DNA from 3 places in the Rummeliibacillus sp. SL167 genome. Region 3 is predicted to be linked to each of the others. Evidence: riboswitches for the same ligand, from Rfam matches in the RefSeq annotation. Region 3 holds a riboswitch; each other region holds the start of a gene.

The links. A riboswitch is a leader RNA that binds a small molecule or an ion and turns the genes downstream of it on or off. The one in region 3 is predicted to bind thiamine pyrophosphate.
Region 1: linked by a shared signal. The riboswitch ahead of FEZ13_RS03090 (ABC transporter ATP-binding protein) and the one ahead of thiC (phosphomethylpyrimidine synthase ThiC) in region 3 are both predicted to bind thiamine pyrophosphate.
Region 2: linked by a shared signal. The riboswitch ahead of FEZ13_RS03580 (thiamine phosphate synthase) and the one ahead of thiC (phosphomethylpyrimidine synthase ThiC) in region 3 are both predicted to bind thiamine pyrophosphate.

Annotation. Positions count from the first base shown of each region.
Region 1 covers NZ_VCBM01000001.1:693,949-699,037, reverse strand. The annotation lists gene FEZ13_RS03095 (NRDE family protein) at 354-1,121, opposite strand; gene FEZ13_RS19305 (hypothetical protein) at 1,271-1,447, opposite strand; TPP riboswitch at 1,684-1,792, shown strand; TPP riboswitch at 1,988-2,077, shown strand; gene FEZ13_RS03090 (ABC transporter ATP-binding protein) at 2,152-2,898, shown strand; gene FEZ13_RS03085 (ABC transporter permease) at 2,885-3,655, shown strand; gene FEZ13_RS03080 (ABC transporter substrate-binding protein) at 3,972-4,976, shown strand.
Region 2 covers NZ_VCBM01000001.1:795,023-800,111, reverse strand. The annotation lists gene FEZ13_RS03595 (thiazole synthase) at 1-689, opposite strand, end outside; gene thiS (sulfur carrier protein ThiS) at 691-885, opposite strand; gene thiO (glycine oxidase ThiO) at 875-1,948, opposite strand; gene FEZ13_RS03580 (thiamine phosphate synthase) at 1,935-2,564, opposite strand; TPP riboswitch at 2,695-2,794, opposite strand; TPP riboswitch at 2,871-2,979, opposite strand; gene FEZ13_RS03575 (YkvI family membrane protein) at 3,417-4,490, opposite strand; gene menC (o-succinylbenzoate synthase) at 4,487-5,089, opposite strand, start outside.
Region 3 covers NZ_VCBM01000001.1:1,467,821-1,472,909, forward strand. The annotation lists gene FEZ13_RS06580 (hypothetical protein) at 1-567, opposite strand, end outside; gene FEZ13_RS06585 (hypothetical protein) at 494-1,945, opposite strand; gene FEZ13_RS06590 (hypothetical protein) at 1,997-2,311, opposite strand; gene FEZ13_RS06595 (type 1 glutamine amidotransferase family protein) at 2,340-2,543, opposite strand; TPP riboswitch at 2,685-2,799, shown strand; gene thiC (phosphomethylpyrimidine synthase ThiC) at 2,935-4,713, shown strand; gene FEZ13_RS06605 (hypothetical protein) at 5,015-5,089, opposite strand, start outside.

The DNA.
Region 1 (5,089 bases), 770 kb from region 3:
ATTCTACAACCATTTGTTTTCATTTTGCTTTGTTTAACTTTACTCAAATAAAACCCTCCTCTAACATGATTAAACCACCCTAATCCTATATATCCTATTAGATTTATAAGATTTGTTTTGAATAATATCATATTGTCCCGTATTGTTCAATGCCTTTATAAATAAATAATTGATAGAAAAAATTAATTCATTGATAGAAATTTTCTATCAATGAATGAGGAAGATAGATTGAATATCGTTGATCCATCAATAAATCCACAAAAAAATCAATGAGAAATGAATAGCCTCTCTCATTGACTAAAAAGTAAATTTTTTAAATTTTTGTGATCATTTTTTACATGATGAATCATCCATTATTCGATTTTAAACTCATATTTTTTTTCAAATTGAAAATCGCCTTCCTTGAAAGTTCTTTCTACAAAAGTCACACGATTCTCTTTATCTACTAATAAAACAGTAGATGACCTAGTACCGTAATTCGGAATTTTTATAAACATAGGTGATAACAATCTTTCCATTTCCACCCCAACACCTGTGTGGGGTAATTCTCCATCATCTGCTGTTGAACGATCGGTTACAAGGTTAAAAAGCATATCGATACTCACTTCTTCTTGATTTGTTTGAATATATTCATTTAATCTTGTTCTACCCTTTACAACTTTTGGCCACGGTGTATTGAGGGAATGATTGCTTAAACTATGTGTGCCTGCATTTATATCTTTGGACTCATCCAGTACATTATTGTAGTGGTACAAACCATTAGGATCACCAAGTATAATATTGTAACCACCGTAATTTTTTCTTTCTTTTATGAGTTCTTCCATAAAAATGTCCGGTTCCGTACCATTTGTCAAAAAATGACGAATGATCTCGCCACGCGAATAACGACCTGTTTCTGGTAAACTGGGATCACGATAATTTGTTATTGCTGCAAATCTGCCTTTTTTAGATATACCTAACCAAGTCCCCATTTGTAGTAAATCACGTCCAGCTAGTATATTGGGTTCATCTTCCCAATAATGTGCTGGCTTTGTAGGCCGTTCATAAAACTCATCACGATTGGCAACAACTATTAATTTATATTTTGGATGATTTTGAAAATGAAAATTGACTAAACACATATTCCATTACCTCTTTGTAATTTTCAAAATTTCTTTTCATCTTACCAGTAACAAAGCATTTTGTAAAACAATTGATAGACTTACTGATATTTAAAGAAAAAAGCGGCAAAACCGCATAGTTAAACACGATTTTCGCCGCCTATACGCCTTTATTCAAGATTTTGTCGAGCTATTTCAATCGCCTTTTCTTTCATCTTCTCAAATTTCGTTTTAGAGCTCTTTTTTGGAGATTTCGCTTTATTTTCTTCTGGAACTGAAAATTCTTCTCCTAATTCTTCATCATGTCCGTAGCTACCGTGAGATCTTGGAGTCATTTTATCAGGCATGCTATTTCCTCCTTTTTAGTTGAATTACGCTATTAGTTTGCTTTGCATCTTACATTTTATACAAATCAAAAGAAAAAGGATTTGTATAAATTTCGTAATATAGAATCCAGATAAAAAATGACTCATAAGCGATTGCTCTAACTCTGTTTATAAAAAAGTTTTTTCTTTCTATGTGGAACAGCCGAAAGAAAAGTCTTGCATAAATTTATCTTCATGATAAGCTATATATGAAAACGAATTAGCACTAGGGGTGTCCCTATTTGAGGACTGAGACTGAACAGTCGTTCTAAACCCTTTGAACCTGATCTAGTTTACGCTAGCGTAGGGAAGTGAGTTAGGACAATTATGTATGTTGTTCAGCCCACTCTTCCTTTGAGTGGTTTTTTTATTGGCTTTTCAAGCAAATTCATCTCGTCACCTATTGAGGTGGGTTTCTTCTGTACTTGCAGTTGCGTTTTCGTCGCATAAAACATATGCTCCTGCCACTACATTTTGGTTGCATAAAACATTGCTGAAACAAGATCAACAATTAAATAAGTTTGAATCTACTAGGGGCGCCCTTTGGCTGAGATTGTACCCTTTGAACCTGATCTAGTTCATACTAGCGTAGGAAAGTAGTTTCCAAGACATGGAATTTTATGTTTTATGAAACTGCTTTCTTCAAAAGGAAGCAGTTTTTAATTTGCAGTTAGAAAGGAGAAAAAATGACTGTCGTTCTAAAAAATGTATCTTATAGCTACACCAATGAGAAAAGGCAAAAAAATCTAGTTATTTCTCACTTGAATATGGAAATTAAAAATGGCGAATTTATTTCTATTATTGGTAGAAGTGGCACAGGGAAAAGTACCATTTTACGATTAATGACTGGTCTCCTTCAACCAGATGAAGGCGATATTCAAATCGACCAAAAAGACATTTCACTAGGGGATGTCGGATATATGCCACAAAAAGATTTGCTACTCCCCTGGCGCACGATCCTTGACAATATCATGATTGCTTCTGAAATTCAACAAGATGTACATATCACAAAAGAAGAAGCGGGCGTCTGGTTACAACGTGTAGGACTTAGTGGATATGAGCATGTTCTACCAAAACAACTATCTGGGGGAATGCGACAACGTGCTGCTTTTTTACGTACTTTATTGACAGGGAAAAATGTGCTATTACTCGATGAACCGTTTGGAGCGCTGGATGCATTAACGAAAAAAGAAATGCAATCATGGTTATTGTCCATGTGGCAAGATTTAAACAAAACAATTGTCTTCATCACTCATGATTTAGAAGAAGCCATTTTTTTGAGTGATCGGATTTTGTTATTACATCCAGATCACCGTATAGAAGAAATTTCAGTACCCTTGTCACGTCCACGTAAACCGGAAATGCTTCTTTCTGAAGAAGCTGTGACATTACGTCAAAAGTTGGAGAAGAAGATTGCCAATGAAACCACTTAAAAAATTTTTTCAAACCTATCGTTTATTTTTGTTATTTTCTATCATCGTACTAGCAATCGTTGAATGGCTTGTACGTGCAGAGATTATACCAAGTTTTATCATTCCCGCGCCAACTGGTGTTATACAGATGATTATTTATAACTGGCGTCCCTTGTTGATCGAGCATTTAAGTGCTACAATGCTCGAATTTATCATTGGGTTTTCGCTTGCTGTTATAAGTGGCGTCCTTCTAGCTATTTGTATGTTTTTTTCAAAAACAATCGAAAAAATGGTTTATCCAGCAGTTGTCATCTCACAAATGGTCCCAATTATTGCACTATCCCCTATCTTCGTCCTGTGGTTTGGATATACCATTTGGAGCAAGGTCGCTGTGACGATCTTGATCTGCTTTTTCCCGATTGTAGTAGGAACTTATGATGGATTGAAATCATGCGATCAGGAATATATTGAGTTGTTGCGCTCAATGGGTGCAAACAGGTTTCAAATATTTCAAAAATTACATATTCCAATGGCTCTTCCCTCCTTCTTTTCAGGTTTTAAGATGTCAATCGTTTTTGCACTCGTTGGAGCAACCATCGGTGAATGGCTGGGAGCAAGTGAGGGATTAGGCTACTATAGTCGAAGAATGTCTGGCAATTTAAATGCAGAAGGTGTTTTTGCAGCCATTACCATTCTAACCATCGTGGGAATTCTATTATTTGCACTAGCTTCATGGATAGAAAAAAGAATAATCAATAAATGGAATCAGGCACATTGATTATCCAATTTTATCCATAAAGTATTTATTCGCCCTTTGAGATAATTTATTTGCTCTCTCAGGGATTTTATTCGCTCTTTCAAAAGATTTATTTGCTCTCTCAAAGACTTTATTCGCTCTTTCCGCAGGATATTGGATTGTTTTTTTTCGAATATGTGCTACACAAAAGGAACGAGCAAGACGCAGCGAAGATCTATATAAATGGTCCGAAAAATACAGGTTTTCTCAAAAATTACGCCACAGACGGCCTAATTTTTGTCAAATCAACACGCGTGAAATGGAATCATTCTAACTAACAAATAGGAGTTGTCGAGAAATGAAAAAATGGTTAAATATAGTGATCCTATTGATATTCATCATAGTGGCTGCCGGCTGTAATGGAAAGGCGCAACCAAAGGAAGAGAATGGGAAGAAACTAGATCATATCAGTATTATGCTTGATTGGTATCCTAATGCTGTGCACTCAGCTTTCTATGTAGCTCAAGAAAAGGGCTATTTCAAAGAGGAGGGATTAAATGTCAAAATTGAAATGCCCGCCGATACAAATGACCCATTGAAGCTTGCTGCTACTGGAAAAGTAGATTTAGCCATTAGCTATCAAAATCAAACCATTTTATCCAAATCTGAAGGAATCCCAATTATTTCAGTAGCTGCATTTGTAAGGCATTCACTCGATGAACTAATGATGAAAAAATCATCTGGTATCCATTCACCAAAAGATCTAGAGGGAAAGAATGTTGGATACTCATCAAGTGAATTGAGTGAGGCTGTCATTAAAACGATGGTAGAAGCGGATGGCGGTGATTTTAGCAAGGTAAAAATGACAGATGTAGGATGGGATTTGATACCTTCTGTTGCAACAAATCGTGTAGATGCCATAATTGGAGGATACATCAATCATGAATTTGTTCTACTGAACAAAGAAGGCTATGATATGAAAAGCATACAAAATAGCGATTATGATGTGCCCGATAATTACGAGCTAGTACTCGTCACCGGTCAAAAAACATTCCATCAAAAAAAAGATGCTATTAAGAGATTTTGGAAGGCAGTTGCCAAGGGACAAGAAGAAGTGAAAAAAAATCCAAAAGAAAGCTTACAAATCCTACTTGATCATGAAAATGATAGCTTTCCATTGGATAAAGACGTAGAAACAAAAAGTTTAGAGATTTTATTACCACGTATGGAGGACGATGGTTTACCATTCGGCTATCAAGAAAAAAAAAGCTGGGGAAAAACCGAAAATTGGTTATTTAAAAAAGGTGTGATAAAAAATCATGTCAACATCAATGACGTAATGGATAATATCGTGTCAAAGTAGAAAACGAAGTAATCCATTCCCCCTTTCCTTATAGCCGTTAAGGAATTGTTCTATATTTCTCCTCTATTCATAAAATGAACAAATGAAATTTTATGAATAAGGAGATAATGGCA
Region 2 (5,089 bases), 670 kb from region 3:
AGCCTACCTGCACGGATTGCTAATTTCATCGCTTCTGCCATTTGGACAGGATTTTTCGCACCCGATACGGCTGAATTGAGTAATACGGCATCAGCTCCCAACTCAAGGACAAGTGCTGCATCAGAAGGAGTACCGATTCCTGCATCTACAATAACAGGTACTGTTGCTTGTTCAATGATGATTTGTAAATTGTATGGATTCAAAATTCCTTGACCTGAGCCAATAGGAGAAGCACCAGGCATGATGGCATGCACGCCAAGTTCTTGTAATTTGTGAGCAAGTACTACGTCGTCTGAAATATACGGAAGTACAATAAATCCTTCCGAAAGAAGGATTTCACATGCGCGATACGTTTCAAATGGATCCGGCAATAACGTATCATCACAGCCAATTACTTCAACCTTGATCATATCACAAAAACCAGATGCCTTAGCGAGTTTTGCAATGCGTACAGCTTCCTCAGCTGTTTTAGCTCCCGCTGTATTCGGAAGTAAACGATAGTTTGATAGATCAATCTTATCTAGCAAATTGGGTTGTGATGGTTCAAAAATATTCATACGACGTACAGCAAATGTTAAAATTTCAGCCTCTGAAACTTCTATCGCACGACTTTGAATATCAAAATCTGAAAACTTTCCTGTTCCAAGTAATAATCTAGATGTAAATGTATATGGTCCAATTTGATACATATTAACCGCCTCCTACAAATGTCACAATTTCGATTGTATCGGTTGACTTTACAACCTGTGAATAATCTTCTTTTTGTAAAATAACTCCATTTTGTTCCACAATCACCATTTTATCTTGGAGTTTTAAATAGATAAGTAATTCCTGAATCGTTCCTACAGTTTCCGGTATTTCTATCGTAGTCCCATTAATAGACATAATTCCCCACCATTTTATTTGCCATGTATTCACCAACAAATGGACTCAACAAAATGCCATTTCGATAATGCCCCGTGGATACAAATAGTCCCTGAATCGTAGGATGTGCTTCCATATATGGTCGCCCCTCATTCGACTCTGGTCGTAAACCTGCCCAAGTACGATCCCAAGTCGCATCCTGTAAAGCAGGAAGGATTGAAAAAGCGCGTTGTAAAATATCTGCTACACTAGATGCCTTCACCTGTTCTTGAAAAGAATGAGGCTCCATCGTCGCGCCTATTACATATTTGCCATAACGTTTTGGAGCGATGTAAAATCGTTTCAAAAATAGCGGAGCCTTTAGTAAAGGACGATTACTTTTTAAGGAAATCACTTCACCTTTTACTGGATACGTACCATAATTTTTATTAAATTGCTTTAGAAATGGCGTACTCCATGCCCCTGTTGTGATACAAACCTGTTTGCAAGGGAAAAAGCCTTCTGTTGTTTGGACACCGGTCACTTTTTCATCCTTTACAACAATTTGTAGGACAGTTGTATATTCGAAGATTTCGGCACCGCTAGCTGCGGCCGCAAGTGCTTGTCCTTTTGTCAATGCTGGAGCTAAAACATGTCCGTCTGTTGGATAATAGACTGCACCTACTATTTCTGAAGAAACATTTGGCTCGACCTTTCTTACTTCTTCTGAGGAAAGTAATACGGCTTCCTCTCCTGCTGCTATTTGCCAAGTACGAATTTCTTTAATTCTTTGCCATTCTTCTTCCGTATGTGCAATCCGATAGATTCCCTTCGCTTCATAGCCAATATCAATTCCCGTTTTTTCACGGATTTTTTCAGCAACTTTTGGGAATAAGGCTCTGCTTTTTCTAGCCATATCATATAAAGGATCATATTCGTCCCATTCAGCTTGAACGCCTAGAAGCCCTGCGGCTGCGTGAGAAGCACCAGATGCAATGTCGTTTTTTTCAAGAATGGCTACATGTAGCCCCTGCTCTGCAAGACAATGTGCGATTGTACTACCGATGACACCGCCACCAATAATAATACTGTCATAACTTTTCATCTTCCCACTCCTCGAGTTTATATGCATATTCTTTTACTTTCTCAACTGGATCAATAGCCTGCCATATCCCCGACATAATGGCGATTCCAGAAGCCCCTGCCGCACAAACTTCCTTCGTATTTTGTGGAGTGATTCCACCAATAGCGATCACAGGCTTTAAAACCTTCTTTGTTAGCTGCTGCAATAATTTTGTACCACGGCAAGGTCTTCCTTTTTTACTTGTCGTATCAAAAATATGCCCGTAAAGTAACCAGTCGGCTTTTGTATCAGAGGCCTCTTCAAGGGAGTGAATGGATGCACCAATATGAAGAGCTGGAAATTTATCACTAATAATAGCGACGGGAATACTGCGGTAACCAAGTTGCACATGACTGATACCTGTAGCAAGCGCAACATCAATACGGTCATTCACGACCAGTTTCTCTAACGGAAAACCTTGTTGTTGTAAGTTTTGAATACAATCATATAGCTCAGATGCTGTACGATTGGGCTCTCGTATATGCAAATAGCTTAAATATGGTTCTAATTTTGGTGCAAAATGAATCACTTCCTCTAAGGAACGCTCACCATCCGTTATGATATGCAACTCTATTTTTTTATCCAATTCTTTCATCATCCCATTCTTCCATATCGAATCACCCGACGTTGAAATAAAAATAACGATTTATTCACTTCCTTTCGTTGCAATCCCATACAAAAAGCCACCTCTCAAGCTCGAAGAAGTGGCTAAAATTTTGTACGATATAACAAAAGTAGCGCCACTTCCCTTCGCTAGTATTATCTAGATCAGGTCATAAGAGTTGAGTTTTTCTCTCTCAGCATATACATGCACCCCTAGTGGTCAATCCCATATTTAGTTGTTCATAGAATAGAAGATAAAAACGTCCTTGCTTCCTAAGGTCAGGAAACAAGGACGTGTATATGCGATATCCTAATGCTTCCCTACGCTAGCATAATCTAGATCAGGTAAAAGGATCATGAGCTTACGGCTCTACTCTCAGCTGGCAACACCAGCTCTCCTAGCAATTATTGTATGAAATTACAAGTCAAAGTATAGCACTACCGATTTAATCGTTCAATAGCCTACTTGAAATTTAATAGATGTTGAAGATTGAATAATAGTATCAGTTGTGTTGATTAGGGAAAAATGGGTAATAAATTTAGCATGATTCTAAAAAACATGTATTTTAACTCCATTCATGTAGATCTTCGGCTTACTCGAGTCCTCGAAAATGTATGCACATTTCCTTTGTGCGGTGTGGATTCAGGAAGTCCATTCAATGCCCCTCGGGAAAAGCGAACAGTTGAGATCCCACAGCGAAGCGAGGAGGCTCAAGCCGCGCCCGCAGGAAAGCGAGCAAGCCATAGCGGAAATCAGCGAATACACTATATTTTGTGGAGAAAACTGGATAATCCACCCTTGTAAAAGCATATGATAAAAATAGTTTTTAGAATAATCACTAGCAAGCTATTTTGGGATGAGTATCTTTTCTTTTGAGTATTTAACATTTTTAATCCATGCAATAATGATTGAAATGATCAACACAAATCCTAAATAACCCATTGCTGGGTAAACAGCACTAACAAGTTGGATAAAGCCGACAAAACTTAAGGCGAATCCAGCTAAACCAATTACCCACACAATCCATTTAAAATGCTTGCTTTCTAACGGTACGATTCGAGCAGTAAATGCATAGAGCATCCCCACAGCTGTATTATAAATCATACCAAGTAAAGCAATGGCCATAATGACACCAATAGCAGGTGACATTTTAGTCGCTAAAAGAAGCATTGGCATATCTGCCCCACCAATTTGATCTATTTTTGTGAAAATTGCGACATTTATAAGCAAAATAAGAATACCTAGTCCGACTCCACCTAAAATCCCGCCATGTTTTGCTATTTTTTCACTTTTTTCTACTCCTCCCATAACGGCTAGCATCGATGCTCCTGCTGCAATATTATAAGATACATACAACAATCCTCCTAAGAACCAATTGGCAGCACCAGAAGTTTGTTTTTTCGCTAACATATCCATGTCAGCAGCACTTAAATCTGTGGTAAAAAGAGAATATATCGCAATAATCACTACTAATAATAAAAGAAAAGGTGTAATCGCACTAATCGCACTAATAATTTTATGAACATTAAACATGAGCGTTAATACTGTAATGATTAGCATAAACAAACTACCATACACGGCTGGAAGACCAAACTGACTTTCAAAAATGGAGCCTGCACCTGCTAGCATAACGACTGCAACACCAAATAAGAAAAATGTAATGACAAAATCTACAACAACTCCAATATATTTACCACAAATTTGATAGACAACTTCTTTATGAGAAGTCGCATGCAAGCGACTCCCTAATGTTGTTAAATTCATGCCTAAAAATGCAAATAGTGCGGTTGCAAGAGCTGTTCCTGCAACTCCCCACCAGCCAAAGCTAGTGAAAAATTGCAAGATTTCTTGACCAGAAGCAAAGCCTGCGCCAACAATGACGCCGATGAATGCCCCTGCCATTTGGATACTTTTCTTCATCGAACCGCCTCTTCATCTGCTAAGTTATATTCCTTCTTCTTCACCGTCAATTGATCGATACGTTCAAGGTTTGGTTCATAGCCAATACCTGGTTGATCCGGTACTGTGATATATCCGTCCTTCACGATTACTTCTGGATTGATAATATCACGATCCCAATAATGTTCAGACCCTGCAGTATCCCCTGGCAATATAAAGTTGGAAAGCGTCGTAATTGCCACATTGTGAGCTCGCCCGATACCTGACTCTAGCATGCCGCCACACCACACTGGGATTCCTTTTGACTGACAGTAATCATGGATCTTTTTCGCTTCAGTTAAACCACCAACACGCCCAATCTTAATATTAATAATGCCGCAGCTTCCAAGTTCCACTGCTTTCCGTGCATCTTCTAAGGAATGGATACTCTCATCTAAACAAATAGGTGTTTTGAGCTGTTTTTGTAATGTTGCATGATCGATGATATCATCTGAAGCAAGCGGTTGTTCGATCATCATTAAATGGAATTCATCCAGCTGCTTTAATAATTCAATATCTTTCAACCGATAGGCAGAATTAGCATCAGCCATGAGGGGGACATCTGGGAAACGCTCGCGGAT
Region 3 (5,089 bases):
ATGAACCCCAATAGATGTTACTTTATACGCTTGCTCCGATTGGGAAAGTTGAAAGTCTTCAACAGCACCGATTTTTTTTAATATCTCGATATTATTTTGTAGCTTTCGGCTTGCGTGCTGCATTTCATGACCAAAATCAGTCAGTAATTGCTGTAATAATGTGAATTCATGATTCAGCACTTCTTGTTGATAGAACATGTATAGCAATATAGCAAGTGCTTCTTTATTTAAAGTAGATTTTGCTTGTTTTGCAGGGACACGCATCATCGCGATAAGCTGATCTCTTTTATCGTCATAAATGATTTTAAAATATCTTGCAATTGCTTGATTCAAGCGGTTTATAAAAGAATAAAAAGCCGTTTCATCATTTTTGATATTCAGCATTTTTTCTACTTCTTTTCGCTTCAAACCATAATTTTGACCCTTGATAGCTGATGAAGAAGAAAAGAGTAATTGCATGAAGACTAATTCTTCTTCTGTAGACAAAAATGCTTTAAGATTTTGCATCACCATCAAAGGATTTAGGTTTTGCTGTTCGTTGTCGTACAATATGTTTTCTGTCGTCATCATTGATCCACTCCCATTCTTTTTCAAAAGCTTGTACTTCTCTTTTTCGGTCTTCCTCTACATTTTGATTTCCGATTAATGCTGATATGGCAAGCATTGTTCGAATACTATCTCCCCAATTCGGCGAGCCTGCCTCAATAATCAATTGTTCTAGTTCGGCAACATTTTCTTTCTCTAGATACGTTTCTACTTCTTCCGTATGAATGACGGCCTTCGTCATTTGCCAGGAAGCTTCAGAAAATGCAGTGTGAATATTATCTTCTTCGATTAGATTTTCAACATACTGAATCGGCTCTTCTGCAATATCCTCTGAACTCACTTGAGGTTCATAGTTTTCTAAATAATCAATGCCATCTTCAATGTCTTGCTTACTAATGGGCGCTGTAAATTTAATAGGGACCCAAATACCATCCATTGCTTCATCCTCATATTCTTGTTGTTCCATAAAACTAAAGATGTCATGCGCATTTGGAATATTTGAATCAATCGGTGGTTCATACATATTCATGATAAATTGTCGAACCTTTTCTGGAGAAATATTGGTCGTAATAGGTGTATTTTTCATCATGACAAATCGATTATATTTATTGAGTATGCCAAGACTTAAACCAGTTCCCTTCGTTAAAGCTGCGGTCCCTCTCCTTACTAAAGGAGTCATCCCTAAACTTTCATCAACCGTTTTAAACAGATTTAAGCGGTCATTCATCTTGTCATCTAAATCCGCCATTAATGCATGAATTTTCTCAAGCTGTGGTAAAGCATTTTTTTCTGCCAAAAATTCTAATTGCCGCAATTCAATTTGCTCGATGGCGTCTTCTACATTTTGGATCATGGAAGCAATTTTATTTCCTCCCGAAATCCCTCTGTCATCATATGCTTCACTTAACTCTGCATCACGACGAGCCTGAAATAATAGACGTGAAATATCATCCTGCATGTGGTAAGCTAATGAATCATTTGCCAGGCGAATAAGTGCGTCGATCATTCGTTTTCCTCTATCTAATAGCTTTAGTTTTCTTGCTTGCTTTGAAATCCAACTATGCTTAGCTAATGTATGAACAATTTGCCCAACCTTTTCTAATGATGGTGGTTCCTCGTCATTATAACGGTGAAGATAGCGATAAAATAGTTCTTCCGCATTTCCAATCGGACGACGCGTTGAGTTTATTCCCAGAGCTTCCTCATTTAATAACTGCAACAACCTTAAAAATCGGAGGATTTCAATTGGTGATTGGTAGATTTGTTGTGAATGCAAATCGTTTAAAACACCGGAAAGTGATGCAATATCGCGCATTGTTTTGTTCATATCCACTTGATGTAAGTTTTCATCAAATATAGATATGGGCTTTTTTTCTATTGATAAATCCATTTCTTCCATTCCTCTACACCCCCTAATGTTCTTTCTTGCTCATGCATCCCCTGTGAGAATTCATCCATTATCCATTGAGCATACGATGAAAAAGTGGTGAAATTTTTGAATAATCTCAAAATTATGATGCCATTGTTTTTGACTATTTTCCTTGAAGTGATATTTTTCTAATTCTCCATCACATACCGAAAATCCTATCGTTTCGCCCATTCGAATTTTAGAAGTAATCCGATAGGTTCTGGCAGTTTTTTTAATAATGGTAAACTCATATATTCCAGGAGATTTTAGTGTAGGTTTCTGCTCTAATTGTTCTCCACGTTTTACTATTTTGTTTTCTAAAAATAGGGTATCGATCATTTCATCACCTGTATTCATTGATGTTCATTGTCCTTAGAAAAGAATCTCATACAAAAAACGCAAGAATGCAAAATGCTGACATTCTTGCGTCCGTTCCATCAACAAAATCATGTATGACCGTTTGAATCTTTTTTACACTAGGAGCGGCTATCGTTACATGAAATCCCTCTTCAAGGCAACGATAATAAGGATAATATATCTCTAATGCTTCTACTGCGTCTCCAGCCAAAATCAAAATTTTCTTTGCCATTTTTATCCCCTCCATCAAAATACTGTATACTTCCTATTTCGCCATGTACTCAATAAATCCTTTTAAAGTCATATGAATCTATCAATTATTGCATCTTTACTTTTTTGTTTATTAATCTATAATTTAGATGTAAAATTTTATATTGATAACAAGGGGTGTCCAGTGAGTTGGGCTGAGAGAGAAACACAATGACGTTTCTTAACCCTCGGGACCTGATCTGGTTCATACCAGCGTGGGGATGTTACATCACTTGAGCAACGTAGATCATTATATCTATGTTTATATGCCGGGTCCATTTGATAAATAAAATGGGGCTGGCTTTTTTGTTCTTTTGATATTCGCTGTCAAACAAGATCTATCCCTATTATCAATAAGAAAAGAGGGAAATCGTATGAAAAAAACGAATGAAGAATTAAATTTCACCATTATGTCCAGTTTTTCAGGAAGTCAGAAAGTATATGTAGAAGGATCACGTCCAGATATAAAGGTGCCAATGCGTGAAATTACTTTAACGCCAACACATAACAATACGGACGTTATGAAAAATCCTCCATTGCGTGTCTATGACACAAGTGGCCCATATACAGACAAACATCGCTCCGTTCATATTCGAGAAGGCTTATCCCCCCTTCGTCGTGATTGGGTTTTGGAGAGAAACGATGTAGAGGAATATGTAGGCAGAAATATCAGACCTGAAGATAATGGCTATCAAAAAGAAGATCGGACTCATTCTATGGAGCAATTTCCTTGCATCAATGGTCAACCATTGCGTACTCAAAAAGGAAGAAATGTCACACAACTTCACTATGCACGGAATGGGTTGATCACACCTGAAATGGAATTTATCGCCATAAGAGAAAATGTAGAACCCGAATTTGTTCGTCGAGAAGTAGCTGAAGGGAGAGCAATTATACCAGCCAATATTAATCATCCTGAAATTGAACCTATGATCATAGGAAGAAATTTCTATGTGAAGATCAATGCTAATATTGGAAACTCGGCTGTCTCATCTTCTATCGAAGATGAAGTTGAAAAAATGACTTGGGCGACTCGCTGGGGTGCTGATACAATTATGGACCTTTCTACAGGTAAAAATATTCATACAACTAGAGAATGGATTATTCGAAATTCTCCAGTACCTGTTGGAACAGTCCCTATTTACCAAGCCTTAGAAAAAGTTGGTGGAATCGCTGAGGATCTAACTTGGGAAGTCTTTCAAGATACTTTGATCGAACAAGCAGAACAAGGTGTAGACTATTTTACGATTCATGCAGGTGTACTTTTACGCTATATTCCATTGACCGTTCATCGTATGACTGGAATCGTATCTCGTGGGGGTTCAATCCTTGCACAATGGTGTTTAGCACATCATGAAGAAAATTTTCTCTATAGTCATTTTGAAGAAATTTGTGAGATTGCAAAATCGTATGATATCGCTCTCTCATTGGGTGATGGTTTACGCCCAGGGTCCATTGCGGATGCGAATGATGCAGCGCAATTTGCTGAGCTCGAAACACTTGGAGAACTAACCAAGATTGCTTGGAAACACGACGTACAAGTCATGATCGAAGGCCCAGGACATATCCCCATGCATTTGATCAAAGAAAATGTCGATAAACAAATGGAAATCTGTCAGGAAGCTCCCTTTTATACATTAGGCCCACTTACTACAGATATTGCACCTGGCTATGACCATATCACCTCTGCAATTGGTGCCGCGATGATTGGATGGTTTGGCACAGCGATGTTATGCTATGTAACACCAAAGGAACATCTAGGTTTGCCCAATAAAGAAGATGTGCGTACTGGTGTGATTACGTATAAAATTGCTGCACACGCTGCTGACTTAGCAAAGGGACATAAAGGTGCCCAACAACGAGATGATGCCTTATCAAAGGCACGCTTCGAGTTCCGTTGGAGGGACCAATTCAACCTATCTCTCGATCCTGAAAGAGCATTAGAATACCATGATGAAACATTACCAGCTGAGGGCGCTAAAACAGCGCATTTTTGTTCAATGTGTGGTCCTAAATTTTGCAGTATGCGCATTTCACAGGATATTCGAAATTTAGCAAAAGATAAAAAACTTACGGTTGAAGATGTCATTGGAGAAGGCATGAAGGATAAAGCTTCTGAATTTCGTCATCAAGGAAGTCAAATTTATCAATAAGAAGAACTTCACACAGGGGAGAATTTTTCATCTCCTACTGTGTGTTAGTTGAAAGAATCAAATCTATACTGGCAGTTGCTCCTTGTTTATTCCCTTCAACTTGGTATAGTAGAAGTTTGCTACCTGTTCATGCAGATTCAACCAATCGTTTATCATAACGGCGCTGTCAGAAATTCCTTTAAAAGAAAATCCCTTTAAATTATCCTAAACGCAAAATAGTATGCTAGGATTAGAGATAGCCCTCAGCATACTATTTTTATTATACGAATAAAAACCCTCACATACTTCTTCTACAAGGTGATTATTTCAGCACTTCTAGGCTTGTTAAAAAGTAATTCTTATCGCCCATTGGTAAAAGACGATCTAAATTTTGTAT